Regions from separate parts of the Pseudolabrys sp. FHR47 genome, predicted to be linked through region 3. Evidence: riboswitches for the same ligand, from Rfam matches in the RefSeq annotation. Region 3 holds a riboswitch; each other region holds the start of a gene.
What was found. Region 3 has a riboswitch for thiamine pyrophosphate ahead of E8Q40_RS07965 (hydroxyethylthiazole kinase). Riboswitches for the same ligand answer to the same signal wherever they lie in the genome.
Positions count from the first base shown of each region.

Region 1: another riboswitch for thiamine pyrophosphate. It lies ahead of thiM (hydroxyethylthiazole kinase); the one in region 3 lies ahead of E8Q40_RS07965 (hydroxyethylthiazole kinase).
Region 2: another riboswitch for thiamine pyrophosphate. It lies ahead of E8Q40_RS06365 (hypothetical protein); the one in region 3 lies ahead of E8Q40_RS07965 (hydroxyethylthiazole kinase).

Region 1 covers NZ_CP039740.1:1,326,513-1,329,781, forward strand. Annotated here, with positions in the region: gene E8Q40_RS06605 (FAD-linked oxidase C-terminal domain-containing protein) at 1-649, shown strand, start outside; gene glcE (glycolate oxidase subunit GlcE) at 687-1,901, shown strand; TPP riboswitch at 1,939-2,043, shown strand; gene thiM (hydroxyethylthiazole kinase) at 2,118-2,894, shown strand; gene glcF (glycolate oxidase subunit GlcF) at 2,992-3,269, shown strand, end outside.
Region 2 covers NZ_CP039740.1:1,272,798-1,276,066, reverse strand. Annotated here, with positions in the region: gene E8Q40_RS06375 (response regulator) at 1-265, shown strand, start outside; gene E8Q40_RS06370 (ATP-binding protein) at 262-1,563, shown strand; TPP riboswitch at 1,590-1,688, shown strand; gene E8Q40_RS06365 (hypothetical protein) at 1,683-2,099, shown strand; gene thiC (phosphomethylpyrimidine synthase ThiC) at 2,096-3,269, shown strand, end outside.
Region 3 covers NZ_CP039740.1:1,619,776-1,623,044, forward strand. Annotated here, with positions in the region: gene E8Q40_RS07950 (cytochrome c) at 1-8, shown strand, start outside; gene E8Q40_RS07955 (DMT family transporter) at 77-1,024, shown strand; gene E8Q40_RS07960 (Lrp/AsnC ligand binding domain-containing protein) at 1,167-1,409, opposite strand; TPP riboswitch at 1,565-1,677, shown strand; gene E8Q40_RS07965 (hydroxyethylthiazole kinase) at 1,788-2,471, shown strand; gene thiE (thiamine phosphate synthase) at 2,478-3,137, shown strand; gene thiD (bifunctional hydroxymethylpyrimidine kinase/phosphomethylpyrimidine kinase) at 3,134-3,269, shown strand, end outside.

The sequences.
Region 1 (3,269 bases), 290 kb from region 3:
GCTCGATGTCGAGGCTTTGCTCATCGTGGAACTCGACGGGCCGTCGCGCGAGGTCGATCATCTGATCGAGCGCGTCGAGTCCATCGCCCGAGACTGCGGCGCCGTATCGTGCCAGGCATCGACGTCGGAACAACAGCGGCTCTTGTTCTGGGCCGGGCGCAAGGCGGCGTTCCCGGCGGCGGGCCGCATCTCGCCTGACTATTACTGCATGGACGGCACCATCCCGCGCGCCAAGCTGCCATTGGTGCTGGCGCGCATGAAGGAACTGTCGGAGAAGTATCAACTCGGGGTCGCCAACGTGTTCCACGCCGGCGACGGCAACCTGCACCCGCTGATCCTCTATGATTCAAACAAGCCCGGCGAACTCGACCGTGCCGAGGAATTCGGCGCCGATATCCTGCGGCTCTGCGTCGAGGTCGGCGGCGTGCTGACTGGTGAACACGGCGTCGGCATCGAGAAGCGCGACCTGATGCCGGCGATGTTCTCCGAAATCGACCTCAACGCGCAGCAGCGCGTCAAATGCGCCTTCGACGCCAAGGGTCTGCTCAATCCCGGCAAGGTTTTCCCGCAACTGCACCGCTGTGCCGAACTCGGCCGTATGCATATATCGGGCGGGCAGATGCCGTTCCCGGATTTGCCGCGATTCTGATAGCGGTCATGTTCCTCATCGCTAATCGAGCCAGTTCGTGACCGACACCCTCAAACCCACCGACACCGCCCACGTCGAAGAAGCCGTCCGCTGGGCTGTCTCCAACGAAAAGTCGTTCGAGCTTGTCGGCTCGGGCTCCAAGCGGGCGCTGGGGCGGCCGAGCCAGACGGACATGACTCTCGATCTGTCGGCACTTACAGGCGTCACCCTGTACGAACCGGAGGAACTCATCCTCTCGGCGCGGGCCGGCACGCCTTTGGCGGAGATCGAAAAGCTGCTCCACGACAACAATCAGCAGCTCGATTTCGAACCGATGGATTACGGGCCATTGCTCGGCCAGGAAGCCAGGCAGGGGACCATTGGCGGAACGCTGGCGGTCAATCTCTCCGGGCCGCGCCGCATCAAGGCCGGCGCCGCGCGCGATCACTTTCTCGGCGCCACGATGGTGACCGGCCGCGGCGAAACCGTGAAGACCGGTGGCCGGGTGGTGAAGAACGTTACCGGCTACGATCTTTGCAAGGTCCTGGCCGGGTCCTGGGGGACCTTGGCAGCGATGACCGAGGTCACCGTCAAGGTGCTGCCGAAGCCGGAAACCGAGGCGACCGTCGTGGTCGAAGGCCTTGACGACGCGCAGGCCTGCGCGGCTATGGCGGCGGCGATAGGCTCGTCCTGCGACGTCTCTGCGGCGGCGCATCTGCCGGACCATGTCGCCTCGTATTTCGACGGCCTGCCGAACCCCGAAGCCTCGACTGTTCTGCGGCTCGAAGGGGTGGCGCCGTCGGTGACGCACCGCACCGAGATGCTGATCAAGTTGATGCAGCCTTTCGGCCCCGCGGTGGCGCTTGGCGGCGCCGACTCCCAGGCGCTGTGGCGCACGGTGCGCGAAGTCGCTCCGTTCGCCACCGAGACGGCGCGCGCCCGGCCGCTGTGGCGCATCTCCACCGCGCCGGCGTCGGCGCATCGGCTCGTCGATCTCATCACGCCGGCGGCGCAGATGTTCTACGACTGGGGCGGCGGGCTGGTCTGGGTGGCAATGCCATTCGAAAACGAGGCCGATCCCGGTTCCATCCGCCGCGCCGTTGCCGAGATCGGCGGCCATGCCACGCTCGTTCGTGCCCCCGTGGCGCTGCGGGCGTCCGTCGACGTCTTCCAGCCGCAGGAGCCGGCCCTCGCGGCCTTGACCAAGCGCGTGAAGGATAGTTTCGACCCCAAGGGCGTATTTAATCCCGGCCGCATGTGGGCGGGGGTGTAATGGTTGCGCCTTCAATCGGGACCGCCTAGCTTCCTTTTCATCTCAATCGGGGTGCCCCGCGCGGGGCTGAGAGGCGGCGTGCCGCCAACCCGTAGAACCTGATCCGGGTCGTGCCGGCGGAGGGAAGTGGGATGGCTCGATCTCCATCGCAGCATTCTCCATTGCAACATTGCGCTCCGCTCGCCGCCCTCCAAGGAGGTTGCGATGAACGGAAGAATGCCTGCTGACGACGTCTGGTCCGCGCTGCAGGACCTGCGGGCGCGGCGGCCCCTCGTGCACAACATCACCAACTATGTGGCCATGACCGTTTCCGCCAACGTGCTTCTGGCGCTTGGCGCTTCGCCGGCGATGGTGCACGCCGCCGAGGAAGTCGAGGACTTCGCCGGCATTTCGGATGCGCTGTGCGTCAATATCGGCACCCTGTCGCCGCCCTGGGTCGAGGCGATGCGCAAGGCCGTTGCCCGAATGAACGCACTCGGTAAGCCCTGGGTGCTTGATCCGGTCGGCTGCGGTGCGACGCCCTACCGCACCCGCGTATCGGAGGAACTGGCGGCCCTCCGCCCGGCCGTCATCCGCGCAAATGCCGGGGAAGTGCAGAGCCTGGCCGGTGCCGCGCCGGGCGGCAGCAAGGGCGTCGACTCGCTGGTTGACACCGGTGACGCCGCGGTCGCCGCCGCGATGCTATCGCGTCGCACACGTGCCGTCGTCGCCATGACCGGTGCCACAGACTTCGTTGCCGACGGGCAGGGCGGTACGTCTATCGACGGTGGTCATGCGCTCATGCCGCTATCGACCGCGCTGGGCTGCGCCTTGAGCGCAGTCGTTGCCGCCTTTACCGCGGTGCGTCCGCCGTGTGACGCGGCCATTGCGGCTCTGACCGTCTACGGCGTCGCAGGCGCGGCAGCGGCGCGGAACTGTCGCGGACCGGGGCATTTACCGGCCGAACTATGCGACGCTCTCCATTTGATGAGTCGGGACATGCTGACGGCCTGAGCCGGCTCACAAGCGGACCGGGAGGATTGACCGACGCGCCGAAAGCGCGCTTCGATCTGCCCGCCTCACCGCGCCGCAAGTCCGGGTTCAATCGTCGATGCAAACCAACTTTACGCTCGCTCAGCTCGCCAATCCTCAGATCGCTGAGGCGGACAAGATCCTGCGCGCCTGCGTGCATTGCGGTTTCTGCACCGCGACCTGCCCGACCTATGTGCTCCTCGGCGACGAGCTCGATTCACCGCGCGGCCGCATCTACCTCATCAAGGACATGCTGGAGAACAACCGCCCGGCGAGCCGCGAGGTGGTCAAACACATTGACCGCTGTCTGTCCTGTCTGTCCTGCATGACAACCTGTCCGTCCGGCGTGCATTACAT
Region 2 (3,269 bases), 350 kb from region 3:
TAACGCGGAAGGCGCACGCGTTATGCTGACGGACGCCGAGTTCTCCCTGCTGCAGGCACTGTGCGAACGGCCCGGCCGCGTGCTGTCCCGCGACCAGTTGCTCGACGTGACCCAGGGGCGCAGCGCCGGCGAATTCGAGCGCAGCATCGATATCCTGATCAGCCGCCTGCGTCGCAAGATCGAGGCCGATCCGCGCAACCCGGCGGTGATCAAGACCGTGCGCTCGGGCGGCTACATGTTCGCGCCTTCCGTGGAGCCGGCATGAGCGGCATCCGCACGCTATTCGTGAACCGCATCGGCGGGCAGATCGCGCTCCTTATCCTCGTGTCGCTGATTGCTATCCACGCCGTCATCGGCGTCAGCCTGTATGTAATCCAACCGGAACGCTTCGGTCCGCCTGACGAGGGACTCGCTCAGCTCTCCGCGGCAGTCAAACTGGTTGCGGCGACGCCGAAAGCGGAACGCACCGCCGCCTTGGCGCGCGCCTCATCGGTCTTCCCGCGCTTTCAACTCACGTTGGCATCGGCGGCACCGGTGGCCGTCATGGCCGACGCAAGCGAACGTCGCTTCCGCGCCTTGGCATCTGCGCTCGGTGCCGCGTTCAAATTTGCGCCGCTCTCGGCTGCCTCCGTCGCCATCACCCTGCCCGATGGTGACATCGTCACCGCCGCCATGCCTCCCGAGCATCCACCGCGCATTGGCGGGCCTTTGATTCTGTCGGCGATGTTCATCCTCGTCAGCGTCACGCTGCTCGGCCTGTGGGCGGCGCTCGCCTTGCGTAATCCGCTCTCCGCTTTCGCGCAGGCCGCGGAAAATTTCAGCCTCGACGACCAGGTCGCCGCGCTTCCCGAACGCGGCCCCGAGGAAATCCGCGCCGTCGCCCGCGCCTTTAACCGCATGCGTGGCCGAATCAAGACGCTGGTCGACGACCGCACCCGGCTGTTCACGGCGATGAGTCACGATCTGCGCACGCCGATCACGCGGCTGCGCCTGCGCAGCGAGTTCATCGGCGACGCCGAATTGCGCGGGCAGATGCTGCGCGACCTCGACCAGATGAAGACCATGACCGAGAGCGTGCTGTCGTTCCTGCGCGACGGCCAGTCGCGCGAAGCCGAAAGCTCGGTGGACATCGCCTCCGGTCTGCAGACCATCGCCGACGACTTCGCCGACCTCGGTCACGCCGTCACGTACGAGGGGCCCGACCACCTCACGCTCGTCATCCGCCCGAACGAGATGCACCGCGCGGTGGTCAATCTTGTGGACAACGCGGCTCGCTACGGCTCGGTCGTCTCGATCCGCCTCTCCGCTCCCGGCTCCGTCGTACATATCGATGTCGAGGACAACGGCCCGGGCATTCCGGACCCGGACAAGACCGCGATGCTCGAGCCCTTTGCCCGCGGCGATGCGGCCCGAGCCATGGACGAAGGCGCCGGGTTCGGCCTGGGACTGGCCATTGCGCGCGCCATTGCCGAAGCGCATGGGGGAACCCTCACGCTCAACGACCGCGTGCCGCAAGGGCTGATCGCCCGCATCGCGCTGCCCGCCTCGGCCGCGCCGCATTGACACGGCAGGCCGGCAGCCTACATTAGCGCCATTCCGAGGGGTGCCCGGCTGCGGTCCGGGCTGAGAGAGTCCCTTTGAACCTGATCCGGGTCATGCCGGCGAAGGGACAGGACACATCGATGCAGGCTTCCTATTTGATCGCGCGGATCGCCGGACCGGTTTTTGCGGTCATCGGCATAGGCCTGTTCGTCAGCCGTGACGCCTATCGTCAGATCGCGCGGGATTATCTCGAGCACAGCGCGATGGTATATTTCGCCGGCGTGATCATGCTCACCGCCGGCCTCGCCATTCTCAACGTCCACCCGAGCTGGTCGCGCGACTGGCGCAGCCTGGTGACGCTCATGGGCTGGGTGCTCACCGTCATCGGCGTGTTCCGCGTCTTCGCACCGCATCTCGTGGTCTTCGTCGGCGCCGTCGGCAACGACACGTTCCTCAATATCGCCGCCGCCTTTCTTCTGACGGTCGGCGGCATACTCACATTCAAGGGCTATGTGGCGGAGCGGCCGCAAAGCCAGCGCAGGGAGTTGAAATCATGAACAAGCCCGTCGCCCCCGCCGATCTCGCCACGCCGAAAGTCACGACCGGCCCCCTGCCTGCATCGCGCAAGGTCTACTCGATTCCAACGGCGGCGCCGGATCTGCGCGTGCCGATCCGCGAGATCATCCTCTCGCCCGAGGCCAAGGAGCCGAACCTCCCGGTCTACGACACCACCGGCCCCTACACCGACGACAATGTCGCCATCGACGTCGAGAAGGGTCTGCCCCGCGCGCGCATCGAATGGGTCAAGGAACGCGGCGGCGTCGAGGAATATGACGGCCGCCCGATCAAGCCGGTCGACAACGGCAACGTCTCCGGCAAGCACCTCGCCCGCAACTTCCCCAACACGCCGAAGCCGTTCCGCGCTTTGGACGGCAAGCCGGTGACGCAATACGAATTCGCCAAGGCCGGCATCGTCACCAAGGAGATGATCTACGTCGCCGAGCGCGAGAACCTCGGCCGCAAAAAGATGCTCGACCGCGCAGAGGCCGCCATCGCCGACGGCGAGAGCTTCGGCGCCGCGCTGCCGGCCTTCATTACGCCGGAATTCGTGCGCGACGAGATCGCGCGCGGCCGCGCCATCATCCCGGCCAACATCAACCACGCCGAACTCGAGCCGATGATCATCGGCCGCAACTTCCTGGTGAAGATCAACGCCAATATCGGCAACTCGGCCGTCACGTCGTCGGTCGAGGAAGAAGTCGAGAAGATGGTGTGGGCGATCCGCTGGGGCGCCGACACCGTGATGGACCTGTCGACCGGCCGCAACATCCACAACACGCGCGAATGGATCCTGCGCAACTCGCCGGTGCCGATCGGCACCGTGCCGATCTATCAGGCGCTGGAGAAGGTCGACGGCGATCCGGTCAAGCTCGACTGGGAGGTCTACAAGGACACGCTCATCGAACAGTGCGAACAGGGCGTCGACTATTTCACTATCCACGCCGGCGTGCGGCTCGCTTACGTGCCGCTCACGGCGAACCGCGTCACCGGCATCGTCTCGCGCGGCGGCTCGATCATGGCGAAGTGGTGCCTGTCGCGGCACAAGGAGAGCTTCCTCTACGAGCGCTTCGAGGAAATCTGCGACATCATGCGCAAGTATGACGTGTCGTTCTCGCTCGGCGACGGCCTGCGTCCCGGCTCACAGGCCGACGCCAACGACCGCGCGC
Region 3 (3,269 bases):
AGAAGTAAAAAGCGGAGCACCTGCGCGCAAAAGAGGGGCGACAAGGCCGTCGGCGAGGGTTATGGAGAGATTCTCCATGCACGAGCCGTCGCCCGACCTCCTCAAAGCCATCGGCTTCAAGATCATCTCCGCCTTGCTCTTCGCCGCGATGTCCGCGCTGGTGCGGCAGCTTGGCGACACAGTGCCGGTCGGGCAGGTCGTGTTCTTTCGATCCGCTTGCGCTATCCCGCCCGTCCTGCTCATCTACGCCTTCCGTGGCGAGCTTATGAGCGCGGTTCGCACCAGCCGAGCTCTTGGCCATCTTGGCCGCGGCACGGTCAGCGTCTGCGGTATGTTCTCGAACTTCGCGGCGCTGGCGCGGCTGCCACTGGCGGACGCCACCGCGATTCAGTTCGGGTCGCCTCTGATCACCGTGGCCCTAGCCGCCATCATTCTCAAGGAACGCGTGCGCATCTTCCGCTGGACCGCGGTCGCGGTCGGCTTTGTCGGCGTGATCGTGATGCTGATCCCGAATTTTGATGCGAGCCGATACACGGCCGCCGGGGTCGGCGCGACTGCGGCGATCGGTTCGATCTTGGCGGTCATCGCGGCGTTCTGCAATGCCGGCGCGGTAATCCAGACGCGCCGCCTGACGCAGACCGAAACCACGTCATCGATCGTCGTTTATTTCTCGCTGTCCTGCGCCATCGTCGGCGCGCTGACGCTGCCCTTTGCATGGCACACGCCCAGTCGTGAGGAACTGATGGCGCTGATCGCCACCGGAATTCTCGGCGGGGTCGCCCACATCTTTCTGACAGAGAGCTACCGCCACGCCACCGCGTCGGTCATCGCGCCATTTGATTACACGTCACTGATCTGGGCATTGCTGCTGGGATACTGGTTCTTCGGCGAGTTGCCGAGCACGCTGGTCTATGCCGGCGCGGCCATCGTCGCCGGCGCTGGGCTCGCAGTGCTGTGGCGCGAGCGGCGTCTCGGCATTAGCCGGGCGCCCGAGGAGGAAGGGCCGCGGCGGCCAGAGATTTAAGGCAGCAATTTATCTGTTCGTCATGCGCGGCATAGCCGTTCGAAGAGCGGCGTCTCTTCGGGACGCCTATGTCCATGCCATCCACGCCTTCACGCCGGCCAAGACTTGAATGCCCGGCGTAAAGCCGAGCATGACATGACGCTCACGCCGTAAACGCCTTGAAGGTGATGATCGTGTAGGTGTCCTTGATGCCGGGGATCGTCTGCACCTTCTCGTTGACGAAGTGTCCGATGTCGGATTTGTCGTCCACATAGAACTTGGCCAGCAGGTCGTAATCTCCCGCCGTCGAATAAATCTCCGAGGCGATCTCGGCTTCCGCCAATTCATTGGCGACCTGATAGACCTTGCCAAGTTCGCATTTGATCTGGACGAAGAACGGGGTCATCGCGGGTCAGTCTCCGGGCGGGCGGGGCGTTTCCTGCAACACAGCAAAATCGCGCGGACCTGGCAAGGCGGGGCTTGGTGCCACGTGTGCCGGCGCCACCCGGCATTGCGCGGGCGCCTCTTGCCATGCCGCGCCTGCAGGTCTAGTTATCGTGCAGCGATCTCGTGGGGTGTCCGGCGTCGTGCCGGGCTGAGAGGCCGGAAGTCCGGTCAACCCAACGAACCTGATCCGGGTCATGCCGGCGGAGGGAGAGAGATGCAGGAACCGACAGTCCCATTGCGCCAGTTCGCCTTGCCCGCAGAGCTTGTCTCCGCGGCGGCGGCCGTGCTTTCGCGGGTGCGCGGGAAATCGCCTCGAGTCCATTGCATTACCAATTCGGTGGCGGAGAATTTCACCGCCAATGTGCTGCTGGCGCTGGGCGCCATTCCGTCGATGACCCTGTCGCCGGTCGAGATCGGTGCTTTCGTCGGCCGCGCCGATGCTCTGCTGGTCAATCTCGGCACCTTCGGCCGCGAGCGCCGCGAGGCGACGTCGATCGCCGTTGATACCGTGGTGCAAAGCGGGCTGCCCTGGGTTCTCGATCCGGTCTTTGTCGACCGCGCACCGCCACGCGCGACCTACGCCCAGGATCTGCTGTTTCTCCGCCCGACGGCGATGCGGCTCAACGCCGTCGAGTTCGCGGCGCTTGCCGGCGCCGGCGACGGCCTCGACGACGTGCGCAGCTATGCGCGCCAGCGTGACATCGCGATCGGCCTGTCTGGCGCGCGTGACCTGATTGCAGATGGCCGGCGTGCCGCGTCGGTCGCCAATGGCGACGCGATGATGGCCCGGGTGACAGCGATGGGCTGCGCTGCCTCGGCGATGGTCGCTGCCTGCCTCGCGGTCGAGAAGGATGCCTTCGTGGCGACCTTGGCGGCGATGCTGATCGTCGGCGTCGCCGGCGAAATGGCGGCGGAGACCGCGCGCGGTCCCGGCAGTCTCGCGGTGGCGATCCTCGATGCCCTTTATTCCATCGACGGCGACGCGCTCGTGGCGCGGGCGCGCGTTTCTTTGCACGAGTAACAACCGATGACCCTCGACCTTCGGCTCTACGCGCTAGTCGACCCGGCAGTCGCCGGCGGCCGTTCGCTGCCCGCGCTCACCGCGCTGGTCGCAGAGAGCGCGACTTTGGTGCAGCTGCGCGATAAGCACGGCTCGACGCGCGTCATGATCGAGGAGGCGCGCGATATCATGGCGGTGTTGCGGCCGCGCGGTGTGCCGCTGCTGATCAACGACCGCGTCGACGTCGCGCTCGCCACCGGCGCGCAGGGCGTACACATCGGCTGGGACGACATGGAGGTCGCCGACGCGCGGCGTCTGCTCGGCAAGGACGCCATCATCGGCCTCAGCATCCAGACGGCCGAGCAGGCCACGGCGGCACCGCTCGACCTCCTGAATTACGTCGCCATCGGCGGCGTGTTTGCCACGACGTCGAAGGACAATGTGTCGAAGCCGATCGGCATCGAGGGCCTGCGCGATCTCGTCAGGTTCATTCGCGCCCGCAAGCCGGGCTACCCGATCTGCGCTATCGCCGGCATCAACGCCGGCAACGCCGGTGAAGTGATTGCCGGCGGCGCCGACGGCGTGGCGGTGATTTCCGCGCTGTCGCTCGCGTCCGATCCGGCGGCGGCGGCGCGGGAGATGCGCACCGCGGTCGACGCCGCGCTCGCCGAAAGGAATCCGGCATGACGCCGGTCGCGCTGACCGTCGCGGGATCGGACTCCGGCGGCGGCGCCGGCATCCAGGCCGACCTCAAGACCTTCGCCGCCAACGAAGTGTTCGGTACGTCCGTCATCACCGCGCTGACGGCGCAGAACACGC